DNA from 2 places in the Neorhizobium sp. NPDC001467 genome. Region 2 is predicted to be linked to the other one. Evidence: predicted binding sites of a transcription regulator. Region 2 holds the regulator's gene; the other holds the start of a gene.
What was found. The regulator PhoB, encoded in region 2, activates phosphate uptake and scavenging genes when phosphate is short. The targets are predictions, from matches to a motif close to TGTCATNNANCTGTCAT.

Region 1: a site for PhoB is predicted at 5,050-5,066, ahead of ACQKKX_RS01310 (YdcH family protein). Genes of this name have one in related genera too.

What each region holds. Positions count from the first base shown of each region.
Region 1 is NZ_JBNNPS010000001.1:262,584-270,695, forward strand. It holds partial or broken gene ACQKKX_RS01275 (GNAT family N-acetyltransferase) at 1-357, shown strand, start outside; gene ACQKKX_RS01280 (alpha/beta fold hydrolase) at 367-1,407, opposite strand; gene ACQKKX_RS01285 (tetratricopeptide repeat protein) at 1,580-2,098, opposite strand; gene ykgO (type B 50S ribosomal protein L36) at 2,492-2,617, opposite strand; gene ACQKKX_RS01295 (5-(carboxyamino)imidazole ribonucleotide synthase) at 2,939-3,997, opposite strand; gene purE (5-(carboxyamino)imidazole ribonucleotide mutase) at 4,017-4,484, opposite strand; gene ACQKKX_RS01305 (YdcH family protein) at 4,526-4,729, opposite strand; gene ACQKKX_RS01310 (YdcH family protein) at 5,129-5,305, shown strand; gene ACQKKX_RS01315 (sulfite exporter TauE/SafE family protein) at 5,534-6,298, opposite strand; gene ACQKKX_RS01320 (thiamine phosphate synthase) at 6,512-7,165, shown strand; gene ACQKKX_RS01325 (tetratricopeptide repeat protein) at 7,174-8,112, shown strand, end outside.
Region 2 is NZ_JBNNPS010000009.1:62,955-71,066, reverse strand. It holds gene ACQKKX_RS16695 (substrate-binding domain-containing protein) at 1-979, shown strand, start outside; gene pstC (phosphate ABC transporter permease subunit PstC) at 1,174-2,658, shown strand; gene pstA (phosphate ABC transporter permease PstA) at 2,655-3,971, shown strand; gene pstB (phosphate ABC transporter ATP-binding protein PstB) at 3,985-4,800, shown strand; gene phoU (phosphate signaling complex protein PhoU) at 4,853-5,566, shown strand; gene phoB (phosphate regulon transcriptional regulator PhoB) at 5,591-6,274, shown strand; gene ACQKKX_RS16665 (PACE efflux transporter) at 6,355-6,795, opposite strand; gene ACQKKX_RS16660 (GcrA family cell cycle regulator) at 7,011-7,559, opposite strand; gene ACQKKX_RS16655 (aspartate aminotransferase family protein) at 7,974-8,112, shown strand, end outside.

The DNA.
Region 1 (8,112 bases), on a different contig from region 2:
GTCGCGCAATGGCATCTACTTGGGCACGGCGCGTTGATGATCGAAGCGGGCGAAGGTGAGGCCGCCGCCGGACAATGTGTCGGCCAGATCGGTATCAATGCCGGGCCGCTGTTTCCCGAACGCGAACTCGGCTGGATGCTGTATGACGGTTTCGAGGGTAAAGGATATGCATTCGAGGCGGCCAGCCTGATGCGTGACTGAGCTTTTCGGACGCTCAAGCTTGAGACGCTGGTGAGTTATATCCATCCCGAAAATGCGGCGTCCTGCCGTCTGGCCGAAAGACTGGGCGCGGTGCTGGATGCGGATGCGGCACGGCATGATCCGGCGGATCTGGTCTATCGGCATCCCAGTCCGTAAGCGACGCGATCAGTTCCGCTCGATCGTCACGCCCACCGCCGGTTTGGCCGGCGCGCCGCTTTGCTGCAGCCGTGACTCTGCCGATCTTGCTGTCGCCTGCAGGTCGCGCTCCAGCCCCGCCACCTTTTCGATGGCCGCGATGCAGAGGTCGGTGACGACGTAATCCGGCTTGTGGCCGAGCCCGTGGACCATCACCAGTTCGGAACCTGAAATGTCGCGTGCCAACCCCTGCGCGTGGATTTCTTCCAGCACGATCGGATCGCGGTCGCCGGTGATGATGACGGTCGGGGCCTTGATCTTCCGGTAGCGTGGCACGATGCGGTTGACATAGGCGTTGAGATTGAAGACGTCGATGGCATTGGCACGAAACGTGGCGGGGCGCAGGACGAGGGCAGGCGCGCCCTCTTCGACATAGCGATCGCGGCGATGGTTGGGGCTGAATACGGCCTTGGTCGCACCGTCCATCAGCATCATGCCGGCGGGCAGCGCGACGAGACGCGTGAACAGCCAGCCGATCACCGGCTTTGCGGCAAGGCTGTAATACCAGTCGACGCCGCCCGGCCACGGATGCGTGGCGGGTGAGAGGAAGACGAGGCCCGCTGTCTTTTCCGGGTGGAAGACGGCAAAACTTGCGGCAATGGCGCCGCCGAAGGAATGCGAGACGATGATGGCGCGTTTCATGCCATAGGCGTCCATCAAGCGGGCAACGGCGGCGGCCTGGCCGTCCGGCGTATCGTTCTGATGCCCGCCGCGCTCGGAATAGCCGTGGCCGGGGCGATCGACGAACAGCATCTCGGCGCGTCCGCGCAAGGGGGCGAGAAAGGCCGCTTCCTGGTCGCGCAGATTGCCGCTCGCACCGTGAATGAAGACAAGCGGCGGCAGATCGGCCTTGTCGCCAGCCGGCACGTGCAGCGCATTCAGCCGGTAGCCGCCGACATCGGTGAGCGTGCCGATATTGGGAAATCGCCGTTCGATGGCGGCGGCCTGCACGGCAGTCAAGGCGAATGCCGCCGCCACAAGGATGACGAGAACGATGAGAATGATCAGCATGACGAGCATTGGGCGGGAGAGCACGGGTTTGCCGAGGGAGGGGTGAGGCGGAGTGACGGGCGGGATCATAGGCGAGATAACGAAAGATCGGCATCAAAGTTTCGGCCGGGGGTAGGCCGCGCACTGATTGCCATGGCGAAACAACAGCGGACGGTTCGCCTTGGGCCTTCGTTCAGGTCCGGCTGCCAGCGATCTTTTCCGACAGTTTTTCCATCTGCTCGCGTGCTTCCTTGTCGGCCGGGTAGATGGCGAGATATTGTACCAGCGCCTTTTGCGCCGCGGCGTCCTGCTCGGCCTCCATCAGGATCGCCACCATGCCGGCAATGGCGCCGAAATGGCGCGGCTCGCGTTTCAGCACCTCGTTGATATCGGCCATCGCCTTGCGTGGATCGCCCATCGTGTAATGCAGCGTGGCGCGCTGGTGCCACGAACCGGTAAAATCCGGATCGATGATCGTGGCACGGTCGAGGAAATCGAGAGCGGCGCCATTGTTCTTCTTTTCCACCGCCTCGGCGGCCCATTGCAGAAGCAGATCGACCGTGGGGCTGCCGGAACGGGTCCAGTCCGTCTGGATTTCCTCGGCAATGCTCTTTGCCTTGTCCGGATCGCTTTCGCGTTTCAGCCGTGAAAGCAGGCTGTCGATTTTTTCTGTTGGCTCGAGGTCGGCTGCGGGCGGCTGGGGCGATGCCACGGCCTGGTGTGGCCGCGGCTCCTGGGCGCCAGCGCCCGGCGCGGGCGGCGCTTTCCCTTGCCGGTCGGGCACAGAGTAGGGCCCCGGTGGGGCCGGAGCGGGCGTAAGCGGGGGAAGGGGCTGATCCGGCGCCTGGAGCTCGGGCGGCATGACCACGCCCGGCAAATCATTGTCGCCCGGGACTGTGCGATTCGGCGTTTCCTGTGCCGTGGCAATGGCAGGCAGCGAAAGACCGGCCACGGGCATGGACAGAAGAGCAAAAGTCAAAGGCGTGGCAAAACGGAAAAAGCGCATGGCGGGAAGGATAATCCGCCTGCGCTCGATATCAAACCGAAATCGGTCTCTTATCAACAATGTGATCCGCGGCGGCTTCATGAAAGCCGCCTGGCGCAATCAGCCCTGGCGGGCCTTGAAGCGCGGGTTCTGCTTGTTGATGATGTAGATGCGGCCCTTGCGGCGAACCAGACGGTTATCGCGGTGACGAGCCTTCAGCGCCTTGAGCGAGTTCTTGATCTTCATTGTACTGATCCAGCAGTCTGTGGGCCGTTAAGCCGCTTGTCTCTATCAATCAAAAGCGCGCCGCTTTGGTCATCAAAGGTTGGCGCGCCTTTTGGTTGGCGTCGAGATACAATCAGCGTCGGCGCATGTCAACCATATGACGCGGTTTTCGCGGCAATCTGCCCGCGCAGATGGGGATTATCCTTTTCTTTTTCGCCGATGACGCGGTTGTGCATCCGTCGGCATAGCCGCAAGGGCGGGCCGTCGCGCGTCAGGCCCTCAGGGGGAGCCGGAGACGGACCGGCTTCCTGTCGCGATGGGGAGAAGCGGGAATCGGTCGCGTCAGTCCAGAAGCTGTGTGACGTGGCCCATCTTGCGACCTGGCCGGGCTTCCGTCTTGCCGTAAAGATGCAGATAGGCGTTTTTCCGCTGCAGCCATTCCGGCAATGCGTCGATATCGTCGCCGATCAGGTTGGTCATCACGCAATCGGAATGACGCACGGGATTGCCCAAAGGCAGACCGGCGACCGCGCGAATATGCTGTTCGAACTGCGAGATGATGCAGGCGGCTTCCGTCCAATGGCCGGAATTGTGCACGCGCGGAGCGATCTCGTTGGCGATCAGCCCGCCATCCGGCATGACGAAGAACTCCATGCCGATGACGCCGACATAATCGAGCGCGGACAGCAGCTTTTCTGCCGCCTCACGGGCGCTCTGCGCCGTCGCGTCACCGATGCGGGCAGGCAGCGTGGAGGTGTGCAGGATGCCGTTGCGATGGACATTTTCGGCCGGGTCGTAACATTCGACCGCGCCATCGATGCCGCGGGCCGCAATGATCGAGACTTCGCGCTCGAAGGCGACAAAGCTCTCGAGGATGAGCGGTACACCGCCCAGAGCGTCAAATGCGCCGGTCAGATCCTCACCGCCACGAAACACGCGCTGGCCCTTGCCGTCATAGCCCATGCGGCAGGTTTTCAAGACGCCCTGTCCGCCGAATTCGGCCAGGGCTGCTTCGAGTTCGCCTTGGTCGTTGACGGCGTGGAATCCTGCGGTTTCGATGCCGTAATCGTTGAGGAACCGTTTTTCCGTCAGGCGATCCTGTGCGACATCCAGCGCCCGGGCGGGCGGATAGACGGGCACCGAACGGGCCAGCGTCTCTGCGGCGGTCACCGGCACGTTTTCAAATTCGTAAGTGACGACGTCGCAGCGGCTGGCCAGTTCGGCGAGCGCCGCCGGATCGTCGTAGGCCGCGGTGATCTGCGCGTTGGCCACCTGGGCGGCCGGGCAATCCGCCTGCGGCTCGAGAATGATGGTCGAAAAATTCAGGCGGGCCGCGGCCATTGCCAGCATGCGGCCGAGCTGGCCGCCACCGATAATGCCGATCGTCTTCATCTTGGTCATGCGGTTCTTCTTTGGCGGCTCAAGGGGCCTCGTCACTTGGATATTCGGCGACTGACGCGGTGTGATCGGCGCGGTATATGTCGAGACGGTCGGCCAGGTCTTCGTCGGACAGCGCCAGCACGGCGGCTGCCATCAGGGCTGCATTGATGGCGCCGGCGCGACCGATGGCCATCGTGCCGACGGGAATGCCGCCCGGCATCTGCACGATCGAATATAGACTGTCGAGGCCGCTCATCGTTTTCGACTGAACCGGCACGCCGAAGACCGGCAGCGGCGTCAGCGATGCGGTCATGCCCGGAAGATGCGCGGCACCGCCGGCACCGGCGATGATGACCTTGAACCCTTCGTCGCGGGCGCCCTTGGCGAATTCGTACATGCGGTCCGGCGTGCGGTGGGCAGACACGATGCGCGCTTCGTAACCGATGTCGAGCGCATCAAGCGTATCGGCGGCGTTCTTCATGGTTTCCCAGTCGGACTGGCTGCCCATGATGATGGCGACGGCGGGTCTGTCGGTCACGGCAAAACCTCTCAGGCGATGATGTCGGGAAGGATCTGGTCTTCGAGCTGGGTCATCTTGTCCTTGATGACGAGCTTCTTCTTTTTCATCCGCTGGACCCGCAGGGCATCCGCACCTACCGTAATCATGGCGTTGATGGCGGTGTCGTAATCCTCATGCTCCTGGCGCAAACGCGCGAGTGCGAGCCTGATATCCGCCTGCTCCTGATCGGCCATGACCTTGTCCCCATTCATGCCGGGCCATTGCCGGCCCCGAAATAGTGGGCAAGCTCCTACCATCAAACCGGAACAAGGACTAGTCTGCGCATGTCTCATTTGGCTGCAAGTCAGTCGCTGAACACAACTTCCGTCGCCGCCTCGTGTTCGCATGGTTAAGCCTGTGCCGGCGATGGCGAGCCTGGAAGGGGCTGAGGCAGCTATGGTAGCAGGATAAGGGCACGCAATTTCATTTTAGCGATCGATCATAATTCGTTATCAATGCCATGAATTTGCCCCTTTCTTATCAAGATTTCACCTTCGACATCGCAGTTTGATCGTGTCACACTTCCTTCGTAAACCTGAAGCCTCCAACCGATTGGATGGCTGGAGGCGGGTTCATTAGGAAGGATATGCCACATGACCGTGCAGGCTCATATTGCATCGCTAGAGAAGAAACACGAGGTTCTTGAGGATGAACTTCAGAGTGTTCTTGCGTCTCCCTCCACCGACGATCAGGAGATCGCCGACCTGAAAAGGCGCAAACTGCGTATCAAGGATGAGCTGGAACGTCTGAAAGGTTCCACGCGTCACTGATCCTGTCTTGCCAGTAACGAGTTTCGAGCCGTCGCCCGATCACCCAAAACGAGGGGGTCGCAGCGGCGGCTCTTTAGTTTGAGATATAGCGAAGCATTTACAACGGCTTGGCGGGCATTCGCTACAGTGTCTGTTCATGGGCGTGAAGTCTTACCTGAACGCCGCCCTTGAAACGCGACCACGGTCGAGACGATCTTGGGCGAAGCCGCCTTCACGCGCGTTTTCCGCTCACGCCAGCCCGTCCCAGAGCAGCTTGAGGCCAGCGGCCAGCGCCAGCGCATACATCAACGGGTAAAACAGCTCGATGCGCATGCGTCGCACCAGTGCGGCGCCGGCCATGGTTGCGAGGAAGGCGACCGGCAGAAGCGTCGCCGACGCCGTCAGGTTGCGGCCGTCGAAGGCACCGAGCGCGACATAGGGGACGACCTTCACGGCGTTGACCAAAGCAAAGAAGCGCACGCTTGCGCCGGTATAGGCGCGCGGATCGAGCCGCATCGGCATGACGTAGATCTGGAACGGCGGGCCGCCGGCATGCGCGACGAAACTGGCATAGCCCGACAGCATGCCCCAGAAGCCTGCGGCCGCCGGACGATGCGGCGCTGGCGGCGTGTCGCGAGCGTCGGGTTTTCTCCATTTCTGGTGGAAATAGCGTAGCGCAAACAGGATGGTGGCAAGGGCGATGACGACACGCAGTGCATCGGCCGAGACCATGGCGGAGGTTGCCCAGCCGAGCGCGATGCCGACAATGCCGCCCGGCAGTATCATCATCAGCGTCCTGCGGTCATTGTGCTTGCGCCAGGCCCACAACGCCACCAGATCCATCATGATGAGAATGGGAAGGAAGATCGCTGCCGCCTCGACGGGTCCGACCACCAGCGCCATTAACGGCACGCCCATCAGCGCCAGGGCGCCACCGAGACCGCCCTTGGAAAGGCCGACGAGAACGACAGCCGGAACGGCTGCCAGAAAGAAATCGAACGAGGGAAGAAACATCAAGCGCAGTTGATCCTTGTGCCGCTCCGGTCTATCGCAATTGCCAAAACCGCATCGACCCGCAAAACCGTCAGGGTTTAAGGCGACGATGCGCAAGTCTTACATTTCCGCAACATCCTTTGTGAACCAGATATGGAGCATAAAGGCCATCATGGGCGAGGGCGCTTCTCCTGCAAACGGTTCGCCCCGCAATCGTCAAGAATGGAAACACCCATGTCCGCACTGAATGACCGCTGCCGCCTCGTGCTGATCCTGCCCGACCTGGCGGAGGACGCGATGCTGGCCGAGCAGCTTTCCGCAGCGCTTGAGGGCGGCGATGTCGCCTCCGTCATCGTGCCGCAATACGATCTCGCCGAGCAGGCCTTCCAGGCCCGGGCGGAAAAGCTGGTGCCGATCATTCAGGATGCCGGGGCGGCGGCGATGATCTGCGGCGACACACGGGTCGCCGGTCGCGCCAAGGCCGATGGCCTGCATATGGCCGGTTCGCTGGAAGAACTCGGTGAGGCAATCGAGAAATTCACGCCGAAGCTGATGGTCGGCGCCGGTGCGGCGGCCGACCGCCACAAGGCGCTCGAAGTCGGGGAACTGCGTCCCGATTACATTTTCTTCGGCAAGCTCGAAGGCGACATCAAGCCCGAGGCGCATCCGAAAAACGTTGCGCTCGGCGAATGGTGGGCGGCAATGGTGGAAATTCCCTGCATCGTGATGGGCGGCACCGATGTGTCTTCCGCACTTGTGGTGGCGGAGGCCGGCGCCGAATTCGTGGCCATGCGGCTGGCCGTGTTTTCGCATCCCGAAGGCCCGCGCACGGCCGTCGCGCAAATCAACGCGCTGTTGGACGAAAAAGCGCCACGGTTTGACGCTTGATGGGTTCCATGAGCCGCGCCCGCAAAATATCCGTGATCCGAAAAATCATGCCCGCCATGGCGATCGTGTCGGCGCTCGTGCCGGTTGTTGTCCAGGCGCAGCAGTCGAAGGCGGCACCGCGCGCCGTCTCGCGTCCGATCGACACGGATACGCAGTCGTTCCAGGGCGCCCGCGATGCCGGAAGCAATGGCGCGGGCGGCGACATTCCCTCGAGCGGCATCACGCTTTATCAGCGCATGGGCACCGCTCTGCCCGACCTGCCGCCGGAAAAGCCGTTCAAGGGCAAGATCGACGAGGCTTACGGCGCCTATCAGCGCGGTCTTTACGTGACGGCGCTGTCGATAGCTCTGCCGAAAGCGGAAAAGGGCGATGCCGCATCGCAGACCCTGGTGGCCGAAATGACGCTGCGCGGGCAAGGCATCAAGCAGGATATCAATTCGGCAGCCTTCTGGTTCGGGCGTGCCGCCGAAGGCGGTGATCCCGCAGCGATGTTCCAGTATGCGCTGATGCTGATCTCCGGCCGCGGTGTCAAACACGACAAGGCCAAGGCCGACGAATACATGCGCAAGGCCGCCGAGGCCGGCAATTCCTCGGCGCAGTTCAACTGGGGCCAGATCCTGATTTCGCAGAACCCCGGCGAAAAGGGCCTGAAACTGGCGCTGCCTTTCTATGAAAAGGCGGCGGTGCAGGGGCTGGCGGACGCGCAATATGCCGTCTCGCAGCTTTACGTGGCGATCAAGGACCTGCCGCCGGAAAAGACCCGTCGGGCGCGCGAGTTCCTGGAACGCGCCGCCAAGGCCGGTTTCGATACGGCCCAGCTCGACATGGGCATCTGGCTGGTGAACGGCGTCGGCGGCGAGCGTGATTTCGACGAGGGCTTCACCTGGCTGAGGGTGGCGGCGGTGCGCGGCAATGTGGTGGCGCAGAACAAGCTGGCGCATCTCTAT
Region 2 (8,112 bases):
TGCAGCTGTCGCCCGCGATCAGGTTCAGGTCGCCGGCTCCTCCACCGTTCTTCCCTACGCGAAGATCGTTGCCGAGACGTTTGCTGAAACCTTCCCGAACTTCAAGGCTCCGGTCGTTGAATCGGGCGGCACCGGCGGCGGTCTGAAGGCGTTCTGCTCGGGTGTGGGCGAAGGCACGATCGACATTGCCAACGCATCGCGCAAGATCAACAAGGCTGAAGCCGAAGCCTGCAAGGCTGCCGGCGTCAACGACGTTCAGGAAATCCGCATCGGTTACGACGGCATCGTATTCGCATCCGACTCCTCCAACGGCGACATGAAGATCGAGCCGAAGGACCTCTACAAGGCTCTCGCCGCTGAAGTCGTCGTTGACGGCAAGCTGGTTGCCAACCCCTACAAGAACTGGTCGGAAATCAACGCCTCGCTGCCGAAGGGCGCGATCGCCGCCTACATCCCGGGCTCCAAGCACGGCACCCGCGAAGTCTTCGAAGAGAAGATCATGGCTGAAGGCTGCAAGGAATCTGGCGCCACCGACGTCATCAAGGCTGCCATCACCGATGCCAAGCAGGCTGCCGCCAAGTGCGTCGCCATCCGCAAGGACGGCGTTGCTGTCGACATCGACGGCGACTACACCGAAACGCTCGCACGCATCGCTGCCAACAAGACCGGCCTCGGCGTCTTCGGCCTGGCCTTCTACGAAAACAACAAGGACAAGCTGAAGGTTGCGACCGTTTCGGAAGTCGTTCCGTCGACCGAAACCATCGCAAACGGCAAGTACCCGGTTTCGCGTCCGCTGTTCTTCTACGTGAAGAAGGCTCACCTGGGCGTTATCCCGGGCCTTAAGGAATATGTCGAGTTCTTCATCTCCGACGACATGGTTGGCCCGGACAGCCCGCTGGCTGAATACGGCCTGGTTGCTGCTCCGGACGATCAGCGCGAAGCTGTTCGCAAGGACTTCGAAGCCGGCAAGACCATGTAATGAACGACCCGGCGCCGCCTTCCAAAGGCGGCGCCGTCTTCTTCTTCTAAGGCCTTGGGGTGTGACCCGATCAGGGGTTGGCCCGCAGCGGACCCGCAGTTGCGACTGCGTTGTGTAACCGCGAAATAATCGGTTCCGATGATCGGGATTGTGCGGTAAGCGTGCCGCCGATGGCGGTAGGCCGGGGGATAGTGATGAGCACACCATTGATTTTATTGGTATTGGCGATCATTGCGATCGTCTGTTACGTCGCCGGGACGCGGCGCGCCATGGCCATTGCCGACGGCGTGTCGTCCAGGCTGCATTCACGCCAGGGCTATTACGGCACCTTCGTCGCGATCTGCGCGACCGTGCCTGCCGCTGTCGTCCTGGTGGTCTGGCTGATCGCCAGCCCGCTCTACATCAATTCCACCGTGCGTGACGGTTTTCCGGAAGAGGTGCAGGCCCAGTCGGAAGCGCAGCAGGGGCTGAGCTTCGGCATGGTCGGTTCGCTCGCGCGCGGCATGGATGTCCTCACGCTCGAGGAAATCGATGCCGTCGGCGCAAACCCGGCCGAACTGCGCGCCAAGCTCGGCACCAAGGGCGTGGCTCTTGCCGGCGATCCCGAGCCCTGGATGGTCGCATCGGCCGGCGATCTCAACGCCATGCAGAAGATCAGCAATCGCGTCATGACCGCGGTCGTGCTGATCGTTGCGCTCGCCGGTGCCGGCCTGTCCTATGTCCGCATCGCACCGCGTTTCCGCGCCCGCAACCGCGTCGAAAAGGTCATTCTTTCGGCGCTCGTCCTAGCATCGTCGATCGCCATCGTCACCACGATCGGCATCGTGATGTCGATGCTGACGGAAGCCGGGCACTTCTTCGGCCGCGTCCCGGCCTGGGAATTCTTCTTCGGTACCGTCTGGGATCCGCGTTTCGCGGCGGCCGGCGCCACCGCATCGGAGGGCCAGTTCGGTCTCATCCCGCTGCTTGCCGGCACGCTTTATATCGGCTTCGTCGCGATGCTGGTCGCCGTTCCGGTCGGTCTGTTCTCCGCCATCTACATGTCGGAATATGCATCCCCGAAGGTGCGCTCGGTCGCCAAGCCGCTGCTTGAAGTCCTGGCCGGCATTCCGACCATCGTCTACGGCTTCTTCGCGCTCACCTCGGTCGGTCCGTTCCTGCGTGATATCTCGGCGCAGCTGAATGGTCTCGTTACCGGCGAATATGCCAATTTCATCCAGGCGCAGAGCGTTCTGACGGCCGGGTTCGTCATGGGCATCATGCTGATCCCTTACGTCTCCTCGCTGTCGGACGACATCATCACCGCAGTGCCCCGCGCCCTGCGTGACGGTTCGCTCGGTCTCGGTGCGACCAAGTCCGAAACCATCAAGAAGGTCGTCATGCCGGCAGCCCTGCCGGGCGTCGTCGGCGCTCTGCTGATGACCGCTTCGCGCGCCATCGGCGAAACCATGATCGTGGTGCTTGCCGCCGGTGTTGCCGCCCGCATGCAGCTCAATCCGTTCGAGCCGATGACGACCGTGACCGTCAAGATCGTCAGCCAGCTGACGGGCGACCTTGAATTCACCTCGCCACAGACGCTCGTCGCCTTCGCACTCGGCATCACGCTGTTTGCGATCACGCTTTGCCTCAACATCTACGCGCTCTTCATCGTGCGCAAATACCGGGAGCAGTATGAATGACCGACGTGGTTTCTTCCCCCGCCGACGTGCTGACCAGGCCCGCCCGCCGCGACATCGGCATCAAGCGTCGTTACCGCGCAGAGCGTCGCTTCCGTGCCTATGGCATCGCCGCACTGTCCTTCGGTCTTCTCTTCCTCTTCCTGCTCTTGTGGTCGGTCGTTTCCAAGGGTTACACCGCCTTCCAGCAGACGATGATCACCGTCCCGGTCGAGTTTTCCGAACAGATCATCGACAAGGATAACGAGCGCGCCACCAATCCGCAGAAGCTGATGACGGCGAACTATCCGATCGTCGCCCGCAATGCGGTCGCCAAGGCGCTCGGCGTTGCCGAAAGCGACACTTCGGCCCTGCGTGCGGTCAACCAGATGATCTCCAACGGCGTGCGCGCCCAGTTGCGCGACATGGTTGTTGCCAACCCGCAGATCATCGGCACCACGCAGACCGTCTCGCTGCTCGCCGCCGGCGATATCGACAGTGCCTGGAAAGGCCAGATCAACCTCGAAGTGTCGGAAGACAACCGCAAGGTTTCCGACCAGCAGGTCGGCTGGATGAACAAGCTGGCCGAAGCCGGTGCGCTCGCCAAGCATTTCAACGGCGGCATCTTCTTCAACGGTGCGTCCAGCCGTCCGGAAGCCGCCGGCGTCGGCGTCGCCCTGATCGGCTCGTTCTACATGATGCTGATCGTGCTTGTCCTGTCGCTGCCGATCGGTGTTGCCGCTTCGATCTATCTTGAGGAATTCGCACCGAAGAACAGGCTGACCGACCTGATCGAGGTGAACATCAACAACCTCGCGGCCGTGCCTTCGATCGTTTACGGTCTTCTCGGCCTTGCCGTCTTCATCAATTTCATGGAACTGCCGCGCTCGGCTTCGCTGGTCGGCGGTCTCGTTCTGACCCTGATGACGCTGCCGACCATCATCATCGCCACCCGCGCGGCGCTGAAGGCGGTTCCGCCGTCGATCCGGGCTGCCGCACTCGGGCTCGGCGCGTCGAAGATGCAGACCATCTTCCACCACGTTCTGCCGCTTGCCATGCCGGGCATCCTGACCGGCACCATTATCGGCCTGGCGCACGCGCTCGGCGAAACCGCGCCGCTTCTCCTGATCGGCATGGTCGCCTTCGTCGCCAACTACCCGACGACCCCGCTCGATCCGTCCACGGCCCTGCCTGTTCAGATCTACATGTGGGCCAACGAGGCGGAACGCGCCTTTGTCGAAAGAACCTCGGGAGCGATCATCATCCTGCTCCTGTTCCTCATTGTCATGAACGTCGGCGCGATCCTCTTGCGTCGTCGTTTCGAACGGCGCTGGTAGAAGGAGCTCTGTTATGAACATGATGTCTGAAGCAGCAGTGGAAAAGGCGCTAGACAAGAAGATGAATGACATGTCCTACAAGATGATCGGCAACGACGTCTCCGTCTATTACGGCGAGAAACGCGCCCTGTTCGACGTCAACCTCAATGTTCGCGAAAACACGGTCACGGCTCTCATCGGCCCGTCGGGTTGCGGCAAGTCGACCTTCCTGCGCACGCTGAACCGCATGAACGACACGATCGAAGGCTGCCGCGTCACCGGCAAGATCACCCTCGATGGCGACGATATCTACGACAAGGAAATCGACGTCGTGGAACTGCGTGCGCGCGTCGGCATGGTGTTCCAGAAGCCGAACCCGTTTCCGAAGTCGATCTACGAAAACATCGCTTACGGCCCGCGTATCCATGGTCTGGCCAAGAACAAGGCGGACATGGACCAGATCGTCGAGGCCAGCCTTCAGCGCGCGGGTCTGTGGACGGAAGTCAAGGATCGTCTGCAGGAAGGCGGCACCGGCCTGTCCGGTGGTCAGCAGCAGCGCCTGTGCATCGCGCGTGCCGTTGCCGTTTCGCCGGAAGTCATCCTGATGGACGAGCCCTGTTCGGCGCTCGACCCGATCGCAACCGCAAAGGTCGAGGAACTCATCCACGAACTGCGCGCCAATTACACGATCGTCATCGTCACGCACTCCATGCAGCAGGCCGCCCGCGTGTCGCAGCGTACGGCGATGTTCCACCTCGGCCAGCTGGTCGAGGAAAACGACACCGACAAGATGTTCACCAACCCGGATGACCAGCGTACGCAGGATTACATCATGGGCCGTTTCGGCTGATTTGGGTGCTTCACCCGGATTGCCAGACCTTACGACATCAAGGATCAGAAAAATGGTTTCGACCCATATTCTTTCGGCCTACGACGAAGAGCTGAAATACCTGAACCGCCGCATTTCCGAAATGGGTGGCCTGGCCGAGCAGATGTGCTCCGATGCCGTGCGCGCCCTCGTCAACTCGGATACGGCGCTTGCCCAGAAGATCATCTCCGACGACGTGATCCTCGATCACGCCGAACGCGAGATCCAGGACAAGGCGATCGTGACCATTGCCAAGCGCCAGCCGATGGCGTCCGACCTTCGCGAGATCATCGGGACGCTGCGCATCGCGGCCGATCTCGAGCGCGTCGGCGACCTTGGCAAGAACACCGCCAAGCGCGTCATTGCCGTGCAGGGCACCGGTGTGCCGCGCAAGCTTGCCCGCGGTCTCGAGCATCTCTCCGAGCTTGCCCTGGTGCAGCTCAAGGACGTCCTCGACGTCTTTGCCAGCCGCTCGGCCGAGAAGGCGGAAATCATCCGCCAGCGCGACGAGGAAATCGACGCGATGTACACGTCGCTGTTCCGCGAGCTCCTGACCTACATGATGGAAGATCCGCGCAACATCACGTCGTGCACCCATCTCCTGTTCTGCGCCAAGAACATCGAGCGCATCGGCGACCACGCCACCAACATCGCCGAGACCATCTATTACATCAAGACCGGTGCCCAGCTCGAAGGCGAACGTCCGAAGGACGATACGGCAAACACGGTTGGTGCGCTCGTCGAGTGACGGGCGGAACGGAGCAGATCAGACATGCTACCCAAGATCGCGGTCGTTGAAGACGAAGAAGCGCTGAGCGTGCTTCTTCGTTACAATCTCGAAGCCGAAGGATACGAGGTCGACACCGTGCTGCGCGGTGACGAAGCCGAAATCCGACTTCAGGAACGCGTTCCTGACCTTCTCATCCTCGACTGGATGCTGCCGGGCGTTTCCGGCATTGAGCTGTGCCGACGGCTGCGCATGCGGCCGGAGACCGAACGACTGCCGATCATCATGCTGACGGCACGCGGCGAGGAGAGCGAACGGGTTCGTGGCCTGGCCACCGGCGCCGACGATTACGTCGTAAAACCGTTCTCCACGCCCGAACTGATGGCCCGCGTCAAGGCGATGCTGCGCCGTGCCCGTCCGGAAGTGCTCTCAAGCGTCCTGAAATGCGGCGACATCGAGCTCGATCGCGAAACCCACCGCGTTCACCGCAAGAGCCGCGAAGTCCGGCTTGGACCGACCGAGTTTCGCCTGCTGGAATTCCTGATGGTGTCACCCGGCCGCGTCTTCTCGCGCTCGCAGCTGCTGGATGGCGTCTGGGGCCATGATATCTATGTCGACGAGCGCACCGTCGACGTGCATGTCGGGCGCCTGCGCAAGGCGCTGAACTTCTCCAACATGCAGGATGTCATCCGCACCGTTCGTGGCGCGGGCTATTCGATGGAAGCCTGAGACGCTTTATCTGCGTTGAAATTGAAAAGGCCCGGATGTGCATCGCGCATCCGGGCCTTTTCTCATTCATCCGCTGTGATTTACTCGGCGGGAGCCTGCGCCTCGCGCCATTCCGGCAGCGGAAAGATCCGGTCATAGGCCATGTTGAAGACGAAGGCATAGACCAGATAGAAGGTCGCAAACGAGATATCCATCACCAGCGCCTGCCAGATCGTCACCCCAAGATACCAGGCGATGAACGGTAGCAGCACGACCAGCAGGCCGAGCTCGAACAGGAAGGTGTGGGCGACACGCAAGGGCAGCGTCTTTTGAGTGCTGCCGCGGAATTTCTGCATCAGATGGTCGAAGCCGAGATTGTAGACATAGTTCCAGGCCGTGGCGACGGTTGCCGAAACGATGCCGACGACGCCGACATGCTCGACGGGCAGGTGGAAAACGAAGGATGCGAGTGGCGTGAAGATTGCCAGCCCGATGACCTCAAAGCTAATGGCATGACGAATACGATCGCGCGTGGTGCGCATAGTCAACCCCTTGGGTTTGGCCGGGTCGTCCCGGTGTTTCATGCCCAGTACGGGGGAGGTCGTCCTCGCAAGCCGTAATTAGGTGTTTGCCCATCTAATGGCAAGCGGCGTTACGGCAAACCTGCCTTGCAACCAGGCAAATGCCGGATCGGTAGGCGCAAAAAAAAGCGGGCTGGAAGCCCGCTTTCATCTCTTGCGCTAGCGGCCTTGCCTGCTCAGGCGCGGGCAACGGCCTTGTTGCGACGCTCGTTGACCGGCTGGTAGGCCATGCGGCCATGGTATTTGCAGTAGGGCGAATTGTCCGGGGATTCGGCGCCGCAGAAGTGGAAGTCGTCCTTCAGCGGATCGCCCATCGGCCATTTGCAGGTGCGCTCGGTCAGTTCCGTCAGCGCCAGCTTGCGGTTGATCGGCACGACGATGTTGCCGGCCGGCTTGTAGACGGCAACGTCCTGCGTCGTCGCCTCCATCTCCATCTCTTCGCGGACCAGGGTAGCGCCGGCCGGGCGCTGCGCGGTGCGAGCCTGCGGACGGGCCGCAAAATTGCTCTGCGGGCGCGGTGCGGAAGCAGCGACGCGCTTGGCCGGGCGCGGTGCAGCACTCGCTGCTCCGCCGGCTTTCGCGCGGCCCGGCAGATTGAGGCGGTGGACCTTGCCGATCACCGCGTTGCGGCTTACGCCTCCAAGTTGCGCCGCGATCTGGCTGGCGCTCAGACCTTCGGCCCATAATTTCGTCAGTCGCTCGACCCGCTCGTCAGTCCAGTTCATGCTGTCTCTCCGCCGTGAGGTGCTGAACGTGGCTTGAATCGATCACCGATCCGGCGAATGAATCCGCCAGAAAATACTACATCTATACTTTTGGTGACCAGTTCCGCCGCATGCAGCCTAGTAATTGAGAATAACCTAGTGTGGGGGTGACTCCGTGGCAAGAGTCGGGCGAATCACCGCGAATCGATTTTCCGGTTTTCCCCAACTTGCTGGCCCGGCGAGTCATATTTGTCACAGCTTCTGGGCGAGTGAACCGTCGCGCGGGATAGGGCGAAATTGCCTGCTTTGAAAGGTGTTTTGTTGACAGCGCACAGGGAAATGCGGATAGTCCTCCCGCCGCCTTTCCAGGCGGCATTTTCAATTCCGGCCGTGGCGAACGCGGTCGATCTGTGAGCATTCAGGAGATATGTCGCCATGGCTGAAGCCGCCCTTTTCGACACGTTTGCCCGGGCTCCGCTTCGCTTCGAGCGCGGCGAGGGCGTTTGGCTTGTGACGGAAGGCGGCGAGCGATATCTCGATTTTGGTGCGGGCGTCGCAGTCACCTCCTGCGGCC